DNA from 2 places in the Mesorhizobium sp. P3_A10 genome. Region 1 is predicted to be linked to the other one. Evidence: predicted binding sites of a transcription regulator. Region 1 holds the regulator's gene; the other holds the start of a gene.
The links. The regulator HrcA, encoded in region 1, represses chaperone genes, less so after heat shock. The targets are predictions, from matches to a motif close to GTTAGCACTCNCNNNNNGNGAGTGCTAAC.
Positions count from the first base shown of each region.

Region 2: groES (co-chaperone GroES) is a predicted target of HrcA. The motif match lies at 3,529-3,557, and genes of this name have one in related genera.

Region 1 is NZ_JBFUFZ010000004.1:14,117-19,236, reverse strand. Features, by position in the region: gene AC1DXU_RS16825 (LysE family translocator) at 1-556, opposite strand, end outside; gene AC1DXU_RS16820 (PQQ-dependent sugar dehydrogenase) at 626-1,972, opposite strand; gene AC1DXU_RS16815 (hypothetical protein) at 2,059-2,256, opposite strand; gene hrcA (heat-inducible transcriptional repressor HrcA) at 2,438-3,523, opposite strand; gene rph (ribonuclease PH) at 3,723-4,439, shown strand; gene AC1DXU_RS16800 (VOC family protein) at 4,447-4,857, shown strand; gene rdgB (RdgB/HAM1 family non-canonical purine NTP pyrophosphatase) at 4,857-5,120, shown strand, end outside.
Region 2 is NZ_JBFUFZ010000002.1:111,815-116,934, reverse strand. Features, by position in the region: gene AC1DXU_RS07220 (zinc-dependent alcohol dehydrogenase family protein) at 1-660, opposite strand, end outside; gene AC1DXU_RS07215 (TetR/AcrR family transcriptional regulator) at 762-1,373, shown strand; gene groL (chaperonin GroEL) at 1,449-3,104, opposite strand; gene groES (co-chaperone GroES) at 3,169-3,465, opposite strand; gene AC1DXU_RS07200 (TetR/AcrR family transcriptional regulator) at 3,643-4,269, opposite strand; gene AC1DXU_RS07195 (MFS transporter) at 4,397-5,120, shown strand, end outside.

The sequences.
Region 1 (5,120 bases):
GCGCTTTCAGCGCGCGCGGCGACTTCAGGAACCAGCGCGCCTTGGCGGCCAGCGCGAGATAGGGCACCAGCACCACCAGCAACACGACGACGGTGAGCGCGACGAGGATGCCGTAGTCGACGAGCGTGATGGTCTTCAGGTCGACGATGGTCGGCGTGATGGCGAGGTAGAAGATCATCGTCTTCGGATTGCCGAGCGTGACGGTGAGGCCGGCGATGAAGCTGGACAGCAGTCCGCCCTCGCCCTTTTTCGCCTCGACCGTTTCGGGCGTGATGCCGCTGGTCCAGAAGCGCCAGCCGAGGAAGGCGAGATAGGCGACGCCGAGCCATTTGATGGCGAGAAAAACCATACCAAAAGTCTGGGCGACGAAGGCGAGGCCGAGCACCACGGCGGTCAGATAGGTGAGGTCGCCGAGCATCAGCCCGAACGACATGGCCAGCGACGAGCGGAAGCCGGAGCCGAGCGCCCGCGCCACCAGTGCGGTGACGCCGGGGCCGGGAATGGCGGCGGCGATGCCGAGAGCGGCACTGTAGGCGAGGAAGCCGGTAAGGGTCATGCTCCAGCTTTAGCGCAAAGCCGGATGCGGGTGAATTCCCTCAGGGCAGGATTCGATTGCACCAGTAGGTCAGGACCCACCATAGGTGATGCGCCAGATGGTGCCGTTGCCGTCTTCAGTGACGATCAGCGCGCCATCCTTGGCCACCGCCACGCCGACCGGACGGCCCCAGACCTCGTCGTCCGAGATGACGAAGCCGGCGATGAAGTCCTCATATTCGCCCGTTGGCTTGCCGTCCTTGAACCGCAACCTGACCACCTTGTAGCCGGTGCGGATGCCGCGGTTCCACGAGCCGTGCAAGGCGACGAAGGCGTCGCCCTGATAGTCGGCCGGGAAATTCCCGCCGGTATAGAAGGCGATGTTGAGCGGCGCCGAGTGCGCCTGGATCAGCACGTTGGGGATGGTTGCCTTGCCGGCGAGATCGGGGCGCTCGCCCTTGTGGCGCGGATCCTCATTGTTGCCGATGTAGTACCAGGGCCAACCGTAGAAGGCGCCGTCCTTCACCGTCGTTGCATATTCGAACGGCACGTTGTCGCCGAGCGCGTCGCGCTCGTTGACGACGCACCACAGCGCGCCATTGGCCGGCTGCACGGTCATGCCCGAACAGTTGCGCAGGCCGGTGGCGACGATGCGGCCATTCTTGCCGTCAGGCGAGAAGGCCAGCACATCGGCGCGGCCGTCCTCGGCACCCCAGGCAGCGCCAAGCGGCATCGACTTCGCCCAGGCGTCCAGGCCGCCCTTCGGCCGCTTGCCCATGCCCTCGGCGACATTCGAACCGGAGCCGACCGAGAGATAGAGCGTCTTGCCGTCAGGCGAGAAGGCGATGTCGCGGGTCCAGTGGTGGGTCGAAGGAATGTTGGCGACGACGGTTTCCGGCTGGCCGGAAGCCTCGAGGTCGCCGTCGCGATAGGCAAAGCGAACGACACTGTTGCTGTTGGCGACATAGACCCATTGCGGACTGTCACCCTGGGGATAGAAGGCGATGCCGTAGGGCTGGGTCAGGCCTTTGGCGAAGATCGCTTCCTCGGCAGGCTTGGCGCTGCCCTGCGTCAGACGATAGACGCGGATCTGGTTGGCCCTGCTGTCGGCGACGAACAGGTCGCCATTGGGCGCGACGCGCACGACGCGCGGGCTGGCGATGCCCGAGGCGATCATCTCGGCCGAAAAGCCCGGCGCCATGATCGGCTTGGCGCCTTCCGGCCGGTCCGCCAGCCCGGCGCCGTTGGAAGCGGATTCGGTAAAGAAGGGCGCCTGCAGATCCTCAGGCCGGATCAAGCGCCGTACGCCCGGCCTGTCGTCCCTCCAGTCGCCAAAGGCGGCTGCGCCTTTCAGCAGCGGCTGATCGGCCTGGGCAAATGCCGCCATGGCGAAAAACAAGGCAGCGGAAATGGCCGTCAGACCGGCAAATCGGATCATACTGACCTCAAGGTGGCGTCGAAACGGTTGAACGAGCCGGCCCGACAATCGTTCCGCCTCAACGTTTGGTGCGCGGTATCGGCAGCTCAGGTCCCGGCGGCGTAGAAATCGTCATCGAGGCGCTTTTCCAACTCGACCAGGTCGGCCGGCAGCGGCAGGCCCATGGCGCGCATTTCCCTCAGCTTCTCGCGCAGCTGTTCCTGCACCTCATGCTGATCCTCCGGCTGGTTGACCATCTCTTCGAGCAACAGGCTGATCTGCGCCTTGATCTCTTCGAAAGCCATTCTTTTTCTCCTTGCGCAGCCTGTTCTTCGATTTGGCACGAGGTGTGTTGAGATTCAGGTCAGGCCGAGCCGAGAATGGTGGTCTTCGAGAACCGGAGTGGAGCGTACTTTTGGGTACGTGAGCACCGGAAGCGCAGAAGACCGCCTTTCGCAGGCCGGCATCACCTGAATACCAACACACCTAGCGCAGCATGCGGGAAATAAGCTGCGCCGTATAGTCGACCATCGGCACGATGCGGGCGTAGTTCAGCCGGGTCGGACCGATGACGCCGAGCGCGCCGATGACGCGGGCGTCCTTGTCGCGATAGGGCGCGACGACCAGCGACGAGCCCGACAGCGAAAACAGCTTGTTTTCCGAACCTATGAAGATACGTACGCCGGAGCCCTCCTCGGCGAGGTCGAGCAGCTGGATCAGCCCATCCTGCGTCTCCATGTCCTCGAACAAGTGCCTGAGCAGCTCGATATCGGCGTGGGCGGTGACATTTTCCAGCAGATTGGCGCGGCCGCGCACGATGAGACGCGCCGGCAGGCCGCTGTCGGCGCCGGCCCACACCGCCAGGCCTTTTTCCACCAGATCCTGCGACAGCGTGTCGAGTGCTGCCTTGGTCTCTTCCTTGATGCGGGCGATCTCGACCCGCGCCTCGGCCAGCGTACGGCCGCGGATATGGGCGTTGAGGAAGTTGGAGGCTTCATGCAATTGCGAGACGGTGACGCCGGCGGGCAGGTCGATGACACGGTTCTCGACGTCGCCGTTCTGCGACACCAGCACCGCCAGCGCCTTGGTCGGCTCCAGCTGGATGAATTCGATGTGCTTGAGCGCCACTTCGTTCTTGGCGGTCAGCACCAGGCCGGCGCCGCGCGACATGCCGGACAGCATCTGGCTGGCCTCGGTCAGCATGTGTTCCAGCGTCGCGCCCGAGCCGGAGGCGCGCACCTGCGCCTCGATGATGCGGCGCTCCTCGTCAGAGAGATCGCCGAGTTCCATGAAAGCATCGACGAAAAACCGCAGCCCGGCCTGGGTCGGCAAACGGCCGGCGGAAATGTGCGGGGCGTAGATCAGGCCGAGATGCTCGAGGTCGCTCATCACATTGCGGATGGTGGCCGGCGACAGCGACGACGGCAGGATACGCGACAGGCTGCGCGAACCCACAGGCTCGCCGTCCTTCAGATAGGAATCGACGATGCGCCGAAAAATATCGCGCGAGCGCATGTCGAGCGACTGCAGCGCGGGTGACAGCAAACTGGGTTCGGCGACTGCCTTGGTCATTCGAGCCAAAAACCTCCGGCTAAAGGATATAGACTTCACCGGCGCCCGCGCAACCCGGTGTCTGTGTCAGATCACCCGGTGTCTGTGTCAGATCACCCAGCGTCTGTGGTCAGGTCGTCCGGCCATTTTCCTTTGCGCCATGGGCCCCATGCGGCTACAAGCCGGCCACGATTCCGAAAAACATAGGAAAACAGCCTGAATGCGCCCTTCCAAACGCCAATTCGACGAAATGCGCGCCATCTCCTTCGAGCGCGGCGTCTCCAAGCACGCCGAAGGCTCGTGCCTGGTGAAGTTCGGCGACACGCATGTGCTGTGCACGGCCAGCCTTGAGGAGAAGGTGCCGGGCTGGATGCGCAATTCCGGCAAGGGCTGGGTGACGGCGGAGTATGGCATGCTGCCGCGCTCGACCGGCGAGCGCATGCGCCGTGAAGCCTCCGCCGGCAAGCAAGGCGGCCGCACACTGGAAATCCAGCGGCTGATCGGCCGTTCGCTGCGCGCCGTGGTCGACCTGCAGGCGCTGGGCGAGCAGCAGATCACCGTCGATTGCGATGTCATCCAGGCCGATGGCGGCACCCGCACCGCCTCGATCACCGGCGGCTGGGTGGCGCTCTATGATTGCCTGCGCTGGATGGAAGCACGGCAGATGGCCAGCGTCGCCAAGGTGCTGAAAGACCATGTCGCGGCGATTTCCTGCGGTATCCATGACGGCCAGCCGGTCATCGACCTCGACTATGTCGAGGATTCCTCGGCCGGCACCGACGCCAATTTCGTCATGACCGGCAAGGGCGGCATCGTCGAGATCCAGGGCACCGCCGAGGGCGAGCCTTTCTCCGAGGACCAGTTTGCGGCACTGATGGGCCTGGCCAAGAAAGGCATTCAGCGGCTGGTCAGCCTGCAGCAGATGGCGGTCGCATAGGTTTTCCATGAAACCTTCCGCCATCCTCGAATCGGCCGTCTACGTCACCGATCTGGCTGCCGCGGAAGCCTTCTACACCGACATCCTCGGCCTCGACCTGCTCGGCAAGGTCGACGGCAGGCACATCTTCTTCCGCTGCGGGCCGGGCGTGCTGCTAATCTTCAACGCCGAGGCGACCAAAATCCCGCCGGCACCCGATGCGCGGCTGAAGGTGCCGCCGCACGGCACGGTTGGCGACGGCCATCTCTGCTTTGCGGCCAGTGCCGACGAGATGGTCCGCTGGAAGGCGCATCTCGAGGCGAAAAAGATCGCAATCGAAAGCGAGTTCGAATGGCCGCAAGGCGGCCGCTCGATCTATATTCGCGACCCCTCGGGCAATTCGATCGAATTCGCCGAGCCAAGGATCTGGGGCCTTTGATGCATTCTCTCGATGGCAAGAAAATCGTCGTTGCCAGCCATAACGCCGGCAAACTGCGCGAATTCGCCGATCTGATGGGGCCGTTCGGCTTCGAAGCGAAATCGGCCAAGGCGTATGGCCTGCCGGAGCCGGACGAGACCGGCACCACGTTCGAGGAAAATGCCTATATCAAGGCGCTGGCCGCGGCCAAGGCGACCGGCCTGCCGGCGCTGTCGGACGATTCCGGCCTGTGCGTCGATGCGCTCGACGGGGCGCCCGGCGTC
Region 2 (5,120 bases), on a different contig from region 1:
GACAGTCGCACCCCATTCCGGCGTGTCCGTGCTGGAGATGACGAGGTCGGCGCCCAACGCGCGCAGCCTGGCCGCCTTCTCGGCGCGCGAGGTGACGGCCACGACGCGGCAGCCGAGCAGCTTGGCGAACTGCAGCGCAAACAGCGAGACGCCACCCGAGCCGATGACCAGAACCCATTGGCCAGGCTTCGGAATCCCGGCTCCGGTCACTGCGTTCCATGCCGTCAGGCCAGCGCAGGTCAGCGTTGCCGCCTCATGCCAGTCGAGATGGTCGGGCAGCCGCGCCGCCCATTGTTCGTCGAGCACAGCGTATTCGGCCAGCATGCCGTCCAGCGTGCAGCCGAGCTGGTCGATCAACCCGGCATTGATGCGGCCGTCGATCCAGCGGGCGAAATAGCTGCCGGTGACGCGGTCGCCGACGGCAAAGCGGGTGACCGCATCGCCGATGGCGACGACCTCGCCGGCGCCATCGCTCAAGGGAACGACGCGCTGGCGCGGCGGCAGCGGATAGGTGCCGTTAAGGATCATCGTGTCGCGGCGGTTGAGCGAGGTGGCGCGAACACGCACCACGATCTCATGCGGTTTCGGCTCCGGCTGCACCTCGTCGCGCATCACCAGGCATTCGGTCCCGCCGAACCCTTCAAGACGGTAGCTTTGCATTTCGGCCTTCTCATAAATATGTAGACTGATCTACATAGTATGTAGACCGATTGTCATATTCGATGCAAGGCCTATAATGCTTAGTGCTGACAGAGGTTGACATGGCGAACGACACCCGCACCCGCATACTCGAGACGACGGCGCTGCTGCTCAGGCAGCGCGGCTATCACGGCACCTCGCTCAACGACATTTTGAGTGCCAGCGGTGCCCCGCGAGGCTCGCTCTATTTCCATTTTCCCGGCGGCAAGGATCAGCTGGTCATCGAGGTGACGCGCGACAGCGTCGCCGGGGTGACGCAAAGGCTGGGTGAGGCGCTGGCCGCAGAAGCCGACCCGGCGGTCGCCGTGCACCACATCTACCAGGCGGTCGGGCGCATGCTGGAGGACAATCAGTTTTCGCTCGGCTGCCCGATCGCACCTGTGGTGCTGGACTCTCCGACCGATGTGCCGGAGCTCGCCGAATTATGCCGCTCGGCCTTTGTGCAATGGATAGGCCTGCTGCAACAAGCCTTTGTCAGGGCAGGGGTGCCGGAGCGCCGCGCGCATGCTTTGGCGTTGCTCGTCGAATCATCGCTGGAAGGTCTGATGGTGATCGCCCGCGCCACCCGCGACCGCTCCCCGCTGCAGGCGGTAGCCGATGAGGTCGCAGCATTGATCGAAACCGCAGTGCTGGCCGGGCGAGAAACACGGCGACACGCGAATGCCGCCGTCTGAACCTCACAGCTCACACAAACAAAAAGGGCGCCTTTCGGCGCCCTTTCCGTATTTGAAGGCTGATGGATGCGTGGATTAGAAATCCATACCGCCCATGCCACCCATGCCGCCGCCGCCCATGCCGCCAGGCATACCGCCGCCAGCCGCTTCCTTCTTCGGAGCTTCGGCGATCATGGCTTCGGTGGTGACGAGCAGGCCGGCGACCGAGGCCGCGTCCTGGAGAGCTGTGCGAACGACCTTGACCGGATCGACGATACCCATGGCGATCATGTCGCCATATTCGCCGGTCTGGGCGTTGTAGCCGAAGGTCGCGCCCTTGTTCTCAAGGATCTTGCCGGCAACGATCGAAGCTTCCGCACCGGCGTTGGCAGCGATCTGGCGGGCCGGAGCCTGCAGAGCGCGACGCACGATGTTGATGCCGGCGGTCTGGTCGGAGTTTGCGCCGGTTGCCTTGATGGTCAGCGAAGCGCGCAGCAGGGCGACGCCGCCGCCGGGAACGATGCCTTCTTCGACGGCCGCACGGGTCGCGTTGAGGGCGTCATCGACGCGGTCCTTCTTTTCCTTGACTTCGATCTCGGTCGCACCGCCGACGCGGATCACCGCAACGCCGCCGGCGAGCTTCGCCAGACGTTCCTGCAGCTTCTCCTTGTCGTAGTCCGAGGTGGTCTCCTCGATCTGCTGCTTGATCTGGGCAACGCGGCCCTGGATCTCGGCCTTCTTGCCGGCGCCGTCGACGATGGTGGTGTTCTCCTTGGAGATCGACACCTTCTTGGCGCGGCCGAGCATGTTGAGGCCGACGTTCTCGAGCTTGATGCCGAGGTCTTCCGAGATGACCTGGCCACCGGTGAGGATGGCGATGTCTTCCAGCATGGCCTTGCGGCGATCACCGAAGCCCGGCGCCTTGACGGCAGCGATCTTCAGGCCGCCACGCAGCTTGTTGACGACGAGCGTGGCCAGGGCCTCGCCTTCGACGTCTTCCGAGATGATGACCAGCGGCTTCGAGGTCTGCACGACAGCCTCGAGGATCGGCAGCATGGCCTGCAGGTTGGAGAGCTTCTTCTCGTGGAGGAGAATGTAGGCGTCTTCCAGATCCGCAACCATCTTGTCGGCGTTGGTGACGAAGTAGGGCGAGAGGTAGCCGCGGTCGAACTGCATGCCTTCGACGACTTCGAGTTCGGTCTCGGCGGTCTTGGCTTCCTCGACGGTGATGACGCCTTCATTGCCGACCTTCTGCATCGCTTCCGCGATCATCGAGCCAACCGAGGAGTCGCCATTGCCGGCGATGGTGCCGACCTGGGCAACCTCTTCCGAGGTCTTGATCTTCTTGGCGTTCTTGATCAGCGTCGCGACGACGTCGGCAACGGCGAGGTCGATGCCGCGCTTCAAGTCCATCGGGTTCATGCCGGCGGCAACCGCCTTGTGGCCTTCCTGGACGATCGACTGCGCCAGAACGGTCGCGGTCGTGGTGCCGTCGCCGGCGATGTCGTTGGTCTTCGAAGCAACTTCGCGGACCATCTGCGCGCCCATGTTTTCGAACTTGTCTTCAAGCTCGATTTCCTTGGCGACGGTGACGCCGTCCTTGGTGATGCGCGGGGCGCCGAACGACTTGTCGATGACGACGTTGCGGCCCTTGGGGCCGAGCGTGACCTTCACCGCGTCGGCGAGGATGTTGACGCCGCGCAGCATGCGCTCACGGGCGTCGCGGGAGAATTTTACGTCTTTGGCAGCCATGTTTTAGCTCCTGGCAGGGGCTTGGGATCAAGCCCGAAAATTCAGTTGACGGTGAGGCCGATAATCAGCCGATGATGCCCATGATGTCGGATTCCTTCATGATCAGAAGGTCTTCGCCATTGAGCTTGACTTCGGTGCCCGACCACTTGCCGAACAGGATGCGGTCGCCAGCCTTGACGTCCAGCGGGACCAGCTTGCCGGCTTCGTCGCGGGCGCCGGAACCAACGGCGATGATCTCGCCTTCCTGCGGCTTTTCCTTCGCCGTATCCGGGATGATGATCCCGCCGGCGGTCTTGGATTCGGATTCGACCCGGCGAACGACCACGCGGTCATGAAGCGGGCGGAACTTCGACTTTGCCATTTTTTCTTCCTCGAATGAGAACGGTGAGAGCAGTTCCTCCATCCGGCGGCGCCGGACGTATGAGTTAGCACTCACCAAAGGCGAGTGCTAACGTGCCGGTGAAATAGGCGCGCGGCCGGCGAGAGTCAAGGCGCGCGCCGCTTTCGAGGCGCGGGAAATTTCGCGTTCTTCCGCTGGCTAAAGAAACAGCCGCAGCTGGGTGTGGATGATCGAGCGGTAATCCTCGAGGGTCCGGCGGCCTTCCTTTTCGTCCTGGGTCAGTGCCAGACGCACGACGCCGCCGGCAAGCTGAAAGAACAGGAAAACCACACGGGCGAACTGTTCGCGCTTCTCCGGCTGCAGCAGAGGGCCCACCCGGTCGCAGAACAGTTTCGCCTGCAGCCTTGTCTCGGCGATGTCGAGATGTTGCAGCGCTTTGTCGGCCTGGATTGCATTCTGCAAATCTTGGATGGCGGGGTCTTCGGCGACGCGGCGATAGTAGTCGTCGAGCAGGCGGTCCGCTGCTGCGGTCACATCGTCTCGCCCGGCAATCTCGGCGATGATCGCGCCGAAGCGCGCGCGGCTGACTTCAGAGAACCGCTCATAGAGCATCGCCAGGATCGCCGACTTGTTGGGGAAGTAGTGATAGACGGTGGCGATCGGCCCGCCCGCCAGCATGCCGACTTCCTTCATGGTGACGGCGTCGATGCCCTTTTCGCCGATCAGCCGCATGGTCGTTGCCAGGATGGCGTCGATGCGGTCGCGGCTGCGCTCCTGCTTCGGCATGCGCCTCGGCTCGGTCACTGTCCGGCTTGCTTCTTTCATGCGCCAGATCTCCCGCGGCAGACCCAAATTCATGCTTGACAAAAAATATGATCAAGTATCAGCTTTGAGGAATGCTGACAGGTTGTCAGATTTTTTGAAGCACGGCAAGGACGCTGGGGAGGAGCCTGTGACGTTAGCAAAGGCTGAGCACAATGCCGATTGGCTGGTCGGCAACCCGACCGGCGGCCAACTTGCCTCGGCGTTGTGGATCGGTTCGGTCGGCCTGCTCATCCTCGGGCTACAACCGGTGCTGCTCGGCGCGCTCTACACCGAGGGGCATGTCAGCGGCGACGAACTGGCTCTGGTCGCCACGGCCGAGATGATCGCGATTGCCATCGGTTCGGCTGTCGTGGCGATGTTGCTCTCGGCGCACAATATGCGCTGGAAAAGTGCTGCCCTTTTGATCCTGCTGGCGCTGGCGAATTTGTGGACGGCCTATGCGGTCAGCGCCGGCTTGCTGATATCAGTGCGCGCCGTCGCCGGGCTGGCCGAAGGGGGCCTTGTGGCGGTCGCCACCGAACTGATCGCCCGTTCGCGTCGGGCCGAGCGCATCGGCGGCTATTTCGTCACCATGCAGACCCTGGCGCAATGCGCGCTTGCCCTCTTGCTGGCGCTCTATGTCATCCCGGCCGCCGGGTCGGTCGGTGGCTTCATCGTCCTTGCCGTCGTTTGCGTCGCCTCGCTGGCGGTCGCCTTCATTGTGCCTGATGACTATGCCGAGCTGCCCAAGGACGAGAATCTGGCCAATGTGCTGACCGTCCCCTCGCTCACCGCGCTGTTGTCGGTCTTCTGCTACTTCATGTTCTTCGGTGCGATATGGGCCTTTCTCGAACCGCTTGGCGCGCAATACG